Regions from separate parts of the Isoptericola hypogeus genome, predicted to be linked through region 3. Evidence: predicted binding sites of a transcription regulator. Region 3 holds the regulator's gene; each other region holds the start of a gene.
The links. Region 3 encodes LexA, which represses DNA repair genes until DNA is damaged. Its sites were predicted from a motif close to TCGAACANNTGTTCGA; they were not measured.

Region 1 (3,309 bases), on a different contig from region 3:
CGGTCGCAGAACGCGGCGCCCCGGGCCGCGTTGGGCCAGTCGACAGCGAGCGCTCGGATGCCCCGGCGAGCCTGGTCGCGAGTCAGCCGGCCGTCGACCAGCGGGCCGTCGATCAGCGGGCCGTCGATCAGCAGCGCGTTGTCGCCGCGCAGGTCGCCGTGCACCAGGGAGGTGCCTGCGACCGCGGCGAGGGCGTCGGCCTCGAGCGCGGCCAGCCGGTCCAGGTGCTCGGCCAGCCACGGGTCGTAGGTCGCGAGCCCGGCCGGCAGCTCGGCGGCGAGGAGTCTCGTGCGGTCGGTCGGCAGCTCGGTCCCGAGGTCGGGCAGCGCGCCAGGCACCACCTCGTGCTCGGAGATCCTCGTCGCGAGCTCGACGACCGCGTCGAGCTCGTCGGCCACCCATGGGACGCGCGGCGTCCGCGCCTCGGCCGTGTCGAAGGCGAGCGCCACCCACCCGCCGCCGGCCGCGCCCTCGCCGGTCAGGAACTCGTCGGCCGGGACCTCCAGGGACCAGCGGAACCGCGGCGTCGGGAGGCCGGCGGGCAGCAGCGCGGCACGGCGCGCCTCTTCGCGATACAGCCGGGCCGCGAACTCGTGCCCGGTGTGGACGGCCTTGACGAACAGGGTGCCCTCACCGGTGCGCAGCGTCGAGGCCAGGCCCGGCGAGTACCCGCCGTCGTGGCTGGTCCACCCGGTCACCGGCATGCCGATCCGCGCCTCGACCGCAGCGCGCACGGGCGCCGGCAGCTCGGGCCAGGTGGGCCGGGTGCGGCTCGGCACGGCGGTGCTCATGCGGAGGATCCTGCCCGCGTGCCCCCCGCCGGACCAGCCCATTTGCCGTCCGGGGTCGTGGTCGTCGCTCCGTCCCGGGCCAGCGCTTTCGCCGTCCGGGGTCGTGGTCATGGCTCAGGCGCCCCGCACTGCCAGCCCACCGTGGACGACGTCGTGCACCGCGCGGGAGTTCAGGTCCCCGATGCTCGCCAGCGAGCGCGGGTGAGCCGGTCTCCAGCAATCGAACGTGCCGTCTCAGCCTCAGCTCCGGGTCGAACGCCTGTTCGACCGGGTGTCGGTGGCTCCTGGTTGACTTGTCGCATGGCACGGACGCCGGGCACCGCAGCAGCACAACTCGTGCTGGACGCTGCGCTGGGTCGGGCGGCGGACGAGCAGACGGCGATGAATGCTGCCGCGGGACGGCGCACCGTGGCGCTGGCCGAGGTACTCGCCGCGACCGAGGCAGCCCCGGAGACGATGCTCGACCTCGACGTCCCGCGGGTCGCGACCGCGTCGGCGGTACGGCGTTCTTCCGTCGCTCACCGGGCGTTGGCGGCAGAGGTCGCGTGCGCGCTGGGGATCGGCGAGGCCTCGGCCTCCACCCTGCTGTCCGACGCGCAGGTCCTGACCCGGCGCGCCAGGGCCACCCTCGACGCGTTGTGTGCCGGGCGGATCAGCTACCGGCACACGGCCGTCCTGGTCGAGGCCGTGGCCGACCTGCCCGCCCACGCCGTGGCCGAGATCGAAGCGGTCGTGCTGCACCGCGCCCCGGAGGTGACCGCGGCGAAGTTCGGCGCCCTGGCCCGCGCGGCCCGCGACCTGCTGCACCCCGTGCCCGCCGAGGTCCGGCACGAGGCCGCGAACCTGAAGGCCGACGTGTGGGTCGACGACGGCAAGGACGGCATGTCCTGGCTCACCGCGCACCTGCCCGCACCCGTCGCCCACGCCGTGCACGACCGCCTCACCCGCACCGCCACCCGCGCCAAGACCGCCGGCGACCCCCGCGGCATCGGGCAGCTACGCGCCGCCACCCTCAGTGCACTCCTGCTCGACGGTGTGGAGGACGGCGCGGTGAACGGCGGGGTCGATACCCGGCTTGACGGCCAGGGCGCGATCGTGGGCGAGGTCGCCGGCCTGGTCGCCGGCCTGGTCGACGGCGGAGTCGCCGGCGGAGTCGCCGGCCGGGCCGACGGTGGAGTCGACGACGGAATCGACGGCACAGTGCACGGCGCGACAGCGCACGGAGGCACCGCGGACGGTGGCACGGACGGCGGCTTCGATGATCGCGTTCCCGGCGGAGCAACGCACGGACCGGTGTCCGACCCACCCGACCCACCAGGTCTATCCGGCCCAACCGTCCCGCCCGGCCCGCCCGGCCCGCCCGGCCCGCCCGACCCGCTCGCTGCGCTGGCGCGCAGCATCCGACCCGTCGTGCACGTCACGGTCCCGATCACCACCCTGACCGGCACCAGCGAGGACTCCGCGACCCTGGATGGCGCCATCCCCCTCGATGCGGAGACCGCACGACAGCTCGCCGCCCACGCCCCGACGCTGCGGCGCATCCTCACCGACCCCGTCACCGGGGCCATGCTCACCGTGGACCGGCGTAGCTACGTCGTGCCCGCCGACCTGCGCGCCTTCCTCACCCTGCGCGACGTCACCTGCCGCTTCCCCGGCTGCCGCATCCCCGCACGCCGCTGCGACGTCGACCACACGACTGCCTGGGTCGACGGCGGCACCACCGACGCGGGCAACCTGGCCCATCTGTGCCGCAAGCACCACACCCTGAAGCACGAGTCCCGGTGGGCCGTCGAACAGCTCGACGCCGGCGTCCTGGCCTGGACCTCACCCCGCGGCCGCACCTACCTCACCACCCCCGGCAGCGCCGACCACACCGTCGGACTCCTCGACGAATGGACCGCCGAGGCACGGGCCCTGGTCGGCGAAACACGCCCCGCGGCCGCGGACCTCCCGACAGACGCCGGCGAGCCCACAGCGGCTGCCACGGCCGGCGGGGACCCGTCCACCACGAGCGACACAACCCGTCGCGACGACACGACACCACCCTTCTGATGGGCCGGACGTCACCACGGACCCGCGTAAGCAGCGCAGGAGCGTGCTGGGGCGCTGTAGCGCCAGTACACGTGCCGGCGTCGCCGCGATCGGTCGCGACGGGCCCAACCGGCGAGGGCTTCGACAGGCTCAGCCAGCGGAATGGTCGGCGGCACGACGAAGCGCCCGCCCCGACACTCGGTCAGGACGGGCGCTCTCCCCTGCCACGGGGCAGGGGTGCCAAGGACCTCAGTCGCGCGTGAGCTTGCGGTAGGTCACGCGGTGCGGGCGGGCGGCGTCGGCGCCCAGCCGCTCGACCTTGTTCTCCTCGTACGAGGCGAAGTTGCCCTCGAACCAGTACCAGTTCGCCGGGTCCTCCTCGGTGCCCTCGTAGGCGAGGATGTGCGTCGCGACGCGGTCGAGGAACCACCGGTCGTGGGAGACCACGACGGCGCAGCCGGGGAACTCGAGCAGCGCGTTCTCCAGC
Region 2 (3,309 bases), on a different contig from region 3:
GCCGCCGCGACCACCGTCATCGCGATCGAGCACTCGCTGACCTACCGCGTGCCGGTGGTGCTCGCGATCCCCTACGACGTCGCCGCCCTCGAGGCCGGCCCGGTCCCCGATGCCCCCGAGCCGGCGCTGCCCGGGCCGCTGGCCCCCGCGGGGCCGTTCGACGCGGCCGCGATCAGCGACCTCGCCCGTGCACTCGCCGGCGCCCAGCGCCCGTTGCTGCTCGCGGGGCGCGGGGCCTGGCTTGCCGGCGCGGGCGAGACGCTCGGCGAGCTCGCCGCCGCGACCGGGGCGCTGACCGCCACGACCGCGCTCGGCCGCGGCGTCTTCCCCGACGGCCGGTACGACCTCGGCGTCGCGGGCGGCTTCGGCGCCGAGGGCGCGATGGCGCTGGTGCGCGAGGCGAACGTGGCCGTCGTGCTGGGCGCGTCGCTCAACCAGTTCACGATGCGCTTCGGCGACCTGTTCTCCCCCGGCACCCGCGTCGTCCAGGTCGACGTCGCCCCTGCCGCGACGCACCGGCACGTCGGCGGGTTCGTCCGCGGCGACGCCGCTCTCGTGGCGCGCGCGCTCCTGGAGGAGCTGCGCGGCCTCGGAGCGGCGCCGTCCGGCTGGCGCGAGTCGGTGGACGTCGCCGCCGCCCGCGCCTACGAGACCGGCCCCGCGGACGGGCTCGCGAGCGACGGACGTCTGGACCCCCGCACGGTGGCGCACCGCCTCGGGGCGCTGCTGCCCGACGACCGGGTCGTCGTCTCCGACGGCGGCCACTTCATCGGCTGGGCCAACATGTACTGGCCCGTCGCGTCGCCCGACCGGATGATGATGGTCGGCACGGCCTACCAGTCCATCGGGCTCGGCTTCCCCAGCGTCGCCGGCGCCGCGGCCGCGCGACCCGAGGACGCCGTCGTGCTCACCACCGGCGACGGGGGCGGGCTCATGGCGCTCGCCGACCTCGAGACCGCCGTGCGCACCGCCGGCGGCCGCGGCGTCGCGGTCGTGTGGAACGACGCCGTCTACGGCGCCGAGGTGCACGTGTACGGGCGGCAGGGACTGGCCGAGGAGCCGATGCGCATCCCCGAGACGGACTTCGCGGCGCTCGCCGCCGCCGTCGGCGCGGAGGGCGTCGTCGTGCGCTCGCTCGCGGACCTCGACCGCCTCGCGTCGTGGACCTCCGAGCCCGTCGACCAGCGCCGGTTCCTCATGCTCGACTGCCGCGTCTCGCCCACCGTCGTCGCCCCCTACCAGGAGGAGATCCTGCGGGTGAACCTCAGCCGGTAGGTGCGCTCGACCAGCAACGACCTCCGCGCGACGTCCTCGAGCACGGGGAAGACCCTTCATGACCTGCTGCCGCACCGGCGCCGTCACCGTCGACCAGGTCCTCGACGCCCCGCCCGCCACGGTCTGGCGCGCCCTCACCGAGCCCGAGCTGCACGCGCAGTGGTGGGCGGAGAGCGATGTCGCCGAAGACCTCGGCCACGGGTTCCACCTGGAGATGCCCGGCTTCGGCTCGATCCGTGCAGGGTGGCGGAGTCCTCCCGCACGACCGGTTCGCGTACACGTTTGACGGCGACTGGACCCTGACCTGGAGACTGGTCGCCGAGGGCCACGGGCCCGGCTCCTGCTCGAGCACTCCGGATTCGACCTCGACGACACACGTCCGCGCGATGCATGCGAGCGGATGGGCCCGAGGTGGCGCGACACCGTCCTCCGGCGCCTCGCCGAGCTCGGCCCCGAAGATTCGCTGACCTCGACCGACGCGGGTACGGCGCGTGCCCCTCGAGCGTCGCCGCGGCTCTGTTGCGGAGGCCGATTCGATCAGCCGGGTCGCCCGCGGCGGCCGTCCACAAGGCACGCCATTCTTCGCACACCTGTTCGAGTTTTTGTCGGTGGCTCCTGGTTGACTTGTCGCATGGCACGGACGCCGGGCACCGCAGCAGCACAACTGGTGCTGGATGCTGCGCTGGGCCGGGCAGCGGACGAGCAGACGGCCGCGAACGCCGCCCTGGGACGCCGCACCGTGGCGCTGGCCGAGGTGCTCGCCGCGACCGAGACCGCCCCGGAGACGATGCTCGACCTGGAGGTCCCGCGGGTCGCGACCGCGCCGGCGATACGGCGTTCGTCCGTCGCTCACCGGGCGTTGGCGGCAGAGGTCGCGTGCGCGCTGGGGATCGGCGAGGCCTCGGCCTCCACCCTGCTGTCCGACGCGCAGGTCCTGACCCGGCGCGCCAGGGCCACCCTCGACGCGTTGTGCACCGGGCGGATCAGCTACCGGCACGCGGCCGTCCTGGTCGAGGCCGTGGCCGACCTGCCCGCCCACGCCGTGGCCGAGATCGAAGCGGTCGTGCTGCACCGCGCCCCGGAGGTGACCGCGGCGAAGTTCGGCGCCCTGGCCCGCGCGGCCCGCGACCTGCTGCACCCCGTGCCCGCCGAGGTCCGGCACGAGGCCGCCAAGCTGAAGGCCGACGTGTGGGTCGACGACGGCAAGGACGGCATGTCCTGGCTCACCGCGCACCTGCCCGCACCCGTCGCGCACGCCGTGCACGACCGCCTCACCCGCACCGCCACCCGCGCCAAGACCGGCGGCGACCCCCGCGGCATCGGGCAGCTACGCGCCGCCACCCTGACCGCGCTCCTGCTCGACGACACAGGCGGCAGCACCGGCAGCACCGAGGCAAGTGCTTCGCAACACGCCGCCGACACATTCGAGCGCGCCGACATCGGCGAGTGCGCCGACGACGACTCTGCAGGCGCCGCGGCGGCCAATGCCGCTCGCGTGGAGGCACAGTCGACGGCGGGCAGCTCACCGGACACCTCACCAGGCGCAGCATCCGGGGCGCCACCCGGCACGGAACCCCTGGGTACGGCGGGCGCGACACCACCGTCGCCGCCGGGCGCGGCGCAAACGCCGTCACCGGGCGGGATGCAATCCGGCGAGAACACCGCACCGACCGCGTCGCCGATCCCCGACTCCTCGAAGGACGCGCTGACCTCCGGGCTGCCGGACAACACGCCCTCGTGCGCGCCACCGGACCCGCTGGCCACGCTCGCGCGCAGCGTGCGCCCCGTCGTGCACGTGACCGTGCCGATCACCACCCTGACCGGCACCAGCGAGGACTCCGCGATCCTGGACGGCGCCATCCCCCTCGACCCGGAGACCGCCAGACAGCTCGCCGCCCACGCCCCGACGCTGCGGCGCATCCTCACCGACCCCGTCACCGGGGCCATGCTCACCGTGGACCGGCGTAGCTACGTCGTGCCCGCCGACCTGCGCGCCTTCCTCACCCAGCGCGACGTCACCTGCCGCTTCCCCGG
Region 3 (3,309 bases):
TTCTCCTCCCGCCGGGCGGCCCTCGCCGCGGCCGAGGCCATGCGCGACCGGCTCGACGTCACCGTCCTGTGCCAGGGCGACGACCAGCTCCCGACCCTCGTGCGGCAGTTCGCGGACGACCCCGCCACCTGCCTCTTCGGCACCCTGTCCCTGTGGCAGGGCGTCGACGTGCCCGGCCCGGCGTGCCAGCTCGTGCTGATCGACCGGATCCCGTTCCCGCGCCCGGACGACCCGGTCAAGGCCGCCCGGGCCCGGGCGGTCGAGACGGCGGGCGGCAACGGGTTCATGCAGGTCTCCGCCACCCACGCGGCACTCCTGCTCGCGCAGGGGGCCGGGCGGCTGGTGCGTACGGCGGACGACCGGGGCGTGGTGGCCGTGCTCGACCCGCGGCTGGCCACCGCCCGCTACGGCACCTTCCTCACCCGCTCCATGCCGGACTTCTGGCCGACCACCGACAGCGACCTCGTCCGCGCTGCGCTGCGCCGCCTCGACACTTAGCCTGGAACCGTGCCCGCACCCACCCCCGAAAACACGTCTGGATCCGGTCGCGACGCGCGTGGTGCCCGCACCACGACGAAGCTCGCGATCGTCGGGGCGGGCGCCGTCGGCGCGACGCTCGCGTACGCGGCGCTCGCCCGCGGCGCCGCCCGGACGGTGGCCCTCATGGACGTCAACCGCGCCAAGGTCGAGGCCGAGGTGCTCGACCTTCGGCACGGCGGGATGTTCATCCCCCAGGCGGAGATCGAGGGCTCCGACGACGTGGAGGTCTGCCGTGGGGCGGACGTCGTCGCCGTCACGGCCGGGGCGAAGCAGGAGCCCGGGCAGTCCCGCCTCGACCTCGCGGAGGCGACGGTCGCGCTGACCCGCAAGATCCTGCCGGGCCTGGTCGAGGTCGCCCCGGACGCCGTGTTCCTCATGGTGACGAACCCCGTCGACGTGGTCACGTATGCCGCACAGCAGGTCAGCGGCCTGCCCCACGAGCGCGTGCTCGGCAGCGGCACCGTGCTCGACTCCTCGCGGCTGCGGGACTCCGTCGCGCGGCACTGCGGGGTCGCGGTCGGCAACGTGCACGCCAACATCGCGGGGGAGCACGGCGACTCGGAGATCGTGCTCTGGAGCTCGGCCACCATCGCCGGCGTGCCGCTGCTCGACTGGCGTCCGTTCCGGGGGCACGAGCCGCTGGACGCCGCGGCTCGGGAGCGCATCGCGAGCGACGTCGTGACCTCGGCCTACCGCGTGATCGCGGGCAAGGGTGCGACGAACTACGCGGTGGGCCTGGCCGCGACGCGCATCATCGAGGCGATCCTCAACGACGAGCACCGCGTGATGTCCGTGTCGTCACGGCTCGACGGGTTCTACGGGATCAGCGACGTCTGCCTGTCCGTGCCCTCGCTCGTCGACCGTCGGGGCGTCGCGGAGACCATCGACACGCCGTTGTCGGACGACGAGGTCGCAGGCCTGCGCGCGTCGGCCCGGAGCATGCGCGAGGTGCAGGCCCGCCTCGGCATCTGAGGCGGCCCGCACGGCCCCGCGCGCCGTCAGAGGCTGCGCAGCACCGCCACGACGCGACCGAGCACCTGGGCCGCGTCGCCCTCGATCGGGCTGTACGCGCTGTTCTGGGGCAGCAGCCAGACGTGCCCGTCCGCCTGCTTGAAGGTCTTCACCGTCGCCTCGCCGTCGATCATCGCGGCCACGACCTCGCCGTTCTCCGCGACCGGCTGGCGGCGCACGACCACCCAGTCCCCGTCGCAGATCGCGGCGTCGATCATCGAGTCGCCGGCCACCTTCAGCAGGAAGAGCTCGCCGTCGCCGACCACCTGCCGGGGGAGGGGAAACACGTCCTCCACGACCTGCTCGGCCAGGATCGGTCCGCCCGCGGCGATGCGGCCCACGAGCGGCACGTACAGGGGAGGCGGCGCCTCTCCGTCGGCCGGGAGCCCCGGTGCACCCTTCGTGAGGGAGGACGCGCCGCCGTAGTCCGCCGGTCCGGCGCCCGTGCCCGGCGCATCCGGGTCGACGACCTCGATGGCACGCGGCCGGTTCGGGTCGCGACGCAGGTAGCCCTTGCGCTCGAGCGTGGTGAGCTGGTGCTTGACCGACGACGGGCTCGCGAGCCCGACGGCCTCGCCGATCTCGCGCATCGTCGGCGGATACCCGCGGGTGTCCACGGAGACGCGGATGGTCTCCAGCACCCGCCGCTGGCGCGGCGTCAGGCGATCGGCGCCCGGCGCGAGCTCGCTCACCGAGGCCAGGGCGGGGCCCGTCGCCCCGGCCGCCTCGTCCCGTCCGCTCGTCATGACGTTCTCCCGTCCTCCGACGTCGCGGCCCGCCCCGACGGGCCCTGAAATCCGACAAACCTTCCATCGCGCTGGAACCACTCTAGGTCAGATCGCCCCGCGCATCAAACATCTGTTCGACAAACGCTCGACCGTGTCGCACTCCTGTGCTACACCTTGGTACAGGCGTTCGACGAACGGGTGTTCGACATCGACGAATCGACTCGGACGGATCGACGCCGACGGCTCGACACAGGAACCTTCGACACGGCGTGGCCGCCCGACGGGCGATGGCCGCACCGACGCGACGAGAGGACCACCATCATGGCCAGCACCGTCTCCGCCCCCGGGCCCCTCGGCCTCGGCGGCCTCCGGCTCACCCGGCGCGGGCGAGCCGTGGTCGTCCTCGTCGCCGTCCTGGTCGCCGCTGCGGCCGGGCTCGTCGGTCAGCGCGCCGTCGCCGGCACGCCTGGCGGCCCCCTGGAGGTCCGGCTGCACACCGTGGCGCCGGGAGAGTCGCTGTGGGAGTACGCGCGGGGTCTCGCGAGCACCGACGAGGACGTGCGCGACGTCGTGGTGGACCTCCAGGAGCTGAACGAGCTCGAGTCGGCAGACCTCCAGGTGGGGCAGGTGGTGCTGCTGCCGCAGGAGTGAGACGTCGGGAAGGTCCGCTCGGGGCCCCGCCGCAGGGCGGCGTGTTGCGCAGGGCGCGGGTCGCCGCCTACGTTGTCGGCAGCCGGGCGCCGGTCCGGCACCGAGCCCAGGAGTACCCGATGCACTGCCCGTTCTGCAGACACGCGGACTCGCGCGTCGTCGACTCCCGGACGTCCGACGACGGCACCACCATCCGCCGTCGTCGACAGTGCCCGTCGTGCCAGCGGCGCTTCACCACGATCGAGACGGCGAGCCTCTCGGTCGTCAAGCGGTCCGGTGCGACCGAGCCCTTCAGCCGGGACAAGATCGTCTCCGGCGTGCGGAAGGCCTGTCAGGGTCGCCCGGTGAGCGCCGACGACCTTGCCCTGCTCGCACAGAA
Region 4 (3,309 bases), on a different contig from region 3:
GCTGCGGCCGGAGTCGCTGCGTGCGCTCGAGGGCCTCGACCGCGTGCTCGGCCTGTGGGAGGAGGTCGCGCGCGGCGCGCCCCGCCGCTACCAGGTGGTCGTCGTCTCGGACCACGGCCAGTCCCTGGGCGCCACGTTCGAGCAGGTCTGCGGGCGGACGCTGGGGGACGAGGTCCGCCGTCTCATGGCGGTTCCGCGCGTCGGCCAGGACCGCGCCGAGGGGCGCGAGGCGACCGGGCGCGCCGCCGGCGAGAGCGAGTCGTGGGGTCCCGCGAACGCCGCCCTCAACGCGATGCGCGGCGAGCGCAAGGGGGACGCGCGCGTGCTCGTCGGCCCGGACCGGGAGCCGGCCCGCGGCCGGGCGTCGGCAGGCCCGTCGGCCGGCGAGGAGGTCCCGGAGGTCGCGGTGATCGGGTCGGGCAACCTGGGCATGGTGTGGTTCTGCCGCGAACCCGGGCGGCCGGACGGCGTCCGGGTGTCCCGGCGCTGGCCGGCCCTGGTCCCGGGCCTGCTGGCGAACCCGGCGGTCGGGATCGTCGTCGTGCGTGAGGGCGACGAGGTGGTCGCGCACGGCCGCGACGGCACGCGGGGGCTGGTGGGTGGCTGGGTCAGGGGCCGCGACCCGCTCGCCGGCTATGGCGCGCGGGCGCGGGCGGACCTGCTGCGCGTGGCGGGGCTCGACGACGCGGGCGACCTCGTGCTGGTCTCGGCCCTCGATCCCATGGGCCGGGTGCACGCCTTCGAGGGCCTGGTCGGCTCGCACGGCGGGCTCGGCGGGGCGCAGAGCGAGGCCGTCCTGGTGCACCCGGCCGACCTCGAGGTACCCGACGACGAGCGCGAGGACGTCGACGGCGCCCGCATGCTGGTGGGCGCCGAGACGGTGCACCGGCGGCTGGTCGCGTGGCTGGACGGCCTCGGGCTGCGGGAGGGGCTGTGACGGCGCCGCGCGACGGCCGCTCTGCCGGCGGCTCCGACGGCGGCGCTGACGGCGGCTCCGGCGGCCGCACCGCCGTGCGGGTGACGTGGTTGGGGCACTCCACGGTCGTGATCGACCTGACGGGTGCGGACGGGCGGACGACGCGGCTCGTCACGGACCCGCTGCTGGGGCGCCACGCCGGGATGCTGCGCCGGCGGGGGGACCAGCCTGCCCCGGAGGCGTGGGGCGGCGCCGACGCCGCGCTCGTCTCCCACCTGCACCACGATCACGCCGAGCTGCGCTCGCTGCGGCTGCTGGGGGACGTCCCGGTGCTCGCGGCCCCCGCCAACGCGCGGTGGCTGCGCGGCAAGGGGCTGCGTGGGGTGGGGCTGGAGGGCGCCTGGCACGACGCGGTGACGCACGGGGACGGGGGGTGGCACGCCGGGGGCTGGCACGAGGGGGAGTGGCACGACGTCGCGGGGGCGCAGGTGCGCCTCACCCCCGCGGTGCACGGGCACCGGCCGATGCCGCACCGCCCGAACGCCGCGGTCGGGCACCTGGTGCGCGCCGCGGCGTTCGCCGGCGGCGCACCCGGGCCGACCGTCTGGGCGGTCGGCGACACGGAACGATTCCCGGCCGTCGGGCGGGTGCGCGACCTGGCGGGAGGGCGGGTCGACGTCGCGCTCGTGCCGGTGTCGGGGTGGGGGCCGCGGCTGTCCGGTGGCCACCTCGGCCCTGCGGCGGCCGCGGAGGTGTGCGCGGAGGTGGGCGCCCGCGTCGCGATCCCCGTGCACTGGGGCACGCTGCACGCGCCGGGCGGCCGGTACCTGCCGCCGGGCTGGATGGACCACGCGGGAGTCGCGTTCGCGGCGGCGCTGCGCCGGGCCGCGCCCCGGGCGTCGGCGGTCGTGCTGCGGCCGGGCGAGTCGTGGGGCGAGGCGGGAGACGGGCCGCAGGCCGAGAACGCCGGCGGGGCCCGGGGACGGCCTTGAGGCCGAGAACCCGGGCCGGGCGTGAGGTGCGACACGCCCGGGGCGGCGTAGCTGGCGTCGAACACCTGTTCGGTGAGAGTGTGTCCACAGACGGGTTCCGTTCGGCGTCGTCCCCAGCTCGCCCGGTCACTCCGGGCGTTGTCGGTGGCGGCACGTACGGTCGGCAACAACATGAGCACGCAGCCACGAACGCCGGCGCGCAGCCGCCGCGCCCAGAACGCAAAGGTGACCGACATGCCTGCACCGGCAGACCGCGAGAAGGCCCTCGAGGCCGCGCTCGCCCAGATCGATCGCAGCTTCGGCAAGGGCTCGATCATGCGCCTCGGCGACGAGGGTCGCGCTCCGGTGGAGGTCATCCCCACCGGCTCGATCGCGCTCGACGTCGCGCTCGGCATCGGTGGCCTCCCGCGCGGCCGCATCGTCGAGATCTACGGCCCGGAGTCCTCCGGCAAGACGACCGTCGCGCTGCACGCCGTGGCCAACGCCCAGAAGAACGGCGGCATCGCGGCGTTCGTCGACGCCGAGCACGCCCTGGACCCGGAGTACGCCAAGAAGCTCGGCGTCGACACCGACGCCCTGCTGGTGTCGCAGCCGGACACCGGCGAGCAGGCGCTGGAGATCATGGACATGCTGATCCGCTCCGGCGCGCTCGACATCATCGTCATCGACTCCGTGGCGGCGCTCGTGCCCAAGGCCGAGATCGAGGGCGAGATGGGCGACAGCCACGTCGGCCTTCAGGCCCGCCTGATGTCGCAGGCGCTGCGCAAGATCACGGGTGCGCTCAGCGCGTCGGGCACGACGGCGATCTTCATCAACCAGCTGCGCGAGAAGATCGGCGTGTTCTTCGGCTCCCCGGAGACGACGACCGGTGGCAAGGCGCTGAAGTTCTACGCCTCGGTGCGCCTGGACATCCGACGGATCGAGACCCTCAAGGAGGGCACGGAGCCCGTCGGCAACCGGACCAAGGTCAAGGTCGTGAAGAACAAGATGGCCCCGCCGTTCAAGCTGGCGGAGTTCGACATCCTCTACGGCGTGGGCATCTCGCGCGAGGGCAGCCTCATCGACATGGGCGTGGAGCACGGCTTCGTGCGCAAGTCCGGCTCGTGGTTCACCTACGAGGGCGACCAGCTCGGGCAGGGCAAGGAGAACGCGCGCGCGTTCCTGCGCGACAACCCCGACCTCGCCAACGAGATCGACAAGCGCATCAAGGAGAAGCTGGGCGTCGGAGCCAAGCTGGATGCGCCGGCCGAGGGCGTCGCAGCGGACGGTGCGGCGCCGGCCGAGCTGACGGGAGCCGTCGCTGCGGCGGCTCCGGCGGCCAAGGGCGCGGCCAAGGGAAAGAAGGCCCCGTTCTGATGGGGCTCGTATGACGGTGGGCGTTGGCGGTCGCGGCGTGGGGAA

Region 1: a site for LexA is predicted at 1,043-1,058, ahead of ABD254_RS02320 (HNH endonuclease signature motif containing protein). Genes of this name have one in related genera too.
Region 2: a site for LexA is predicted at 1,858-1,873, ahead of ABD254_RS07690 (DUF222 domain-containing protein). Genes of this name have one in related genera too.
Region 4: a site for LexA is predicted at 1,966-1,981, ahead of recA (recombinase RecA). Genes of this name have one in related genera too.

The regions. Positions count from the first base shown of each region.
Region 1 is NZ_BAAAPM010000003.1:5,588-8,896, forward strand. It holds gene ABD254_RS02315 (phosphotransferase) at 1-791, opposite strand, end outside; gene ABD254_RS02320 (HNH endonuclease signature motif containing protein) at 1,092-2,843, shown strand; gene ettA (energy-dependent translational throttle protein EttA) at 3,072-3,309, opposite strand, start outside.
Region 2 is NZ_BAAAPM010000003.1:1,201,014-1,204,322, forward strand. It holds gene ABD254_RS07680 (thiamine pyrophosphate-binding protein) at 1-1,275, shown strand, start outside; gene ABD254_RS07685 (SRPBCC family protein) at 1,334-1,561, shown strand; gene ABD254_RS07690 (DUF222 domain-containing protein) at 1,907-3,309, shown strand, end outside.
Region 3 is NZ_BAAAPM010000006.1:13,505-16,813, forward strand. It holds gene ABD254_RS15270 (ATP-dependent DNA helicase) at 1-498, shown strand, start outside; gene ABD254_RS15275 (L-lactate dehydrogenase) at 508-1,512, shown strand; gene lexA (transcriptional repressor LexA) at 1,539-2,297, opposite strand; gene ABD254_RS15285 (LysM peptidoglycan-binding domain-containing protein) at 2,601-2,930, shown strand; gene nrdR (transcriptional regulator NrdR) at 3,050-3,309, shown strand, end outside.
Region 4 is NZ_BAAAPM010000012.1:8,814-12,122, forward strand. It holds gene ABD254_RS21180 (alkaline phosphatase family protein) at 1-937, shown strand, start outside; gene ABD254_RS21185 (MBL fold metallo-hydrolase) at 934-1,908, shown strand; gene recA (recombinase RecA) at 2,143-3,264, shown strand; gene ABD254_RS21195 (regulatory protein RecX) at 3,302-3,309, shown strand, end outside.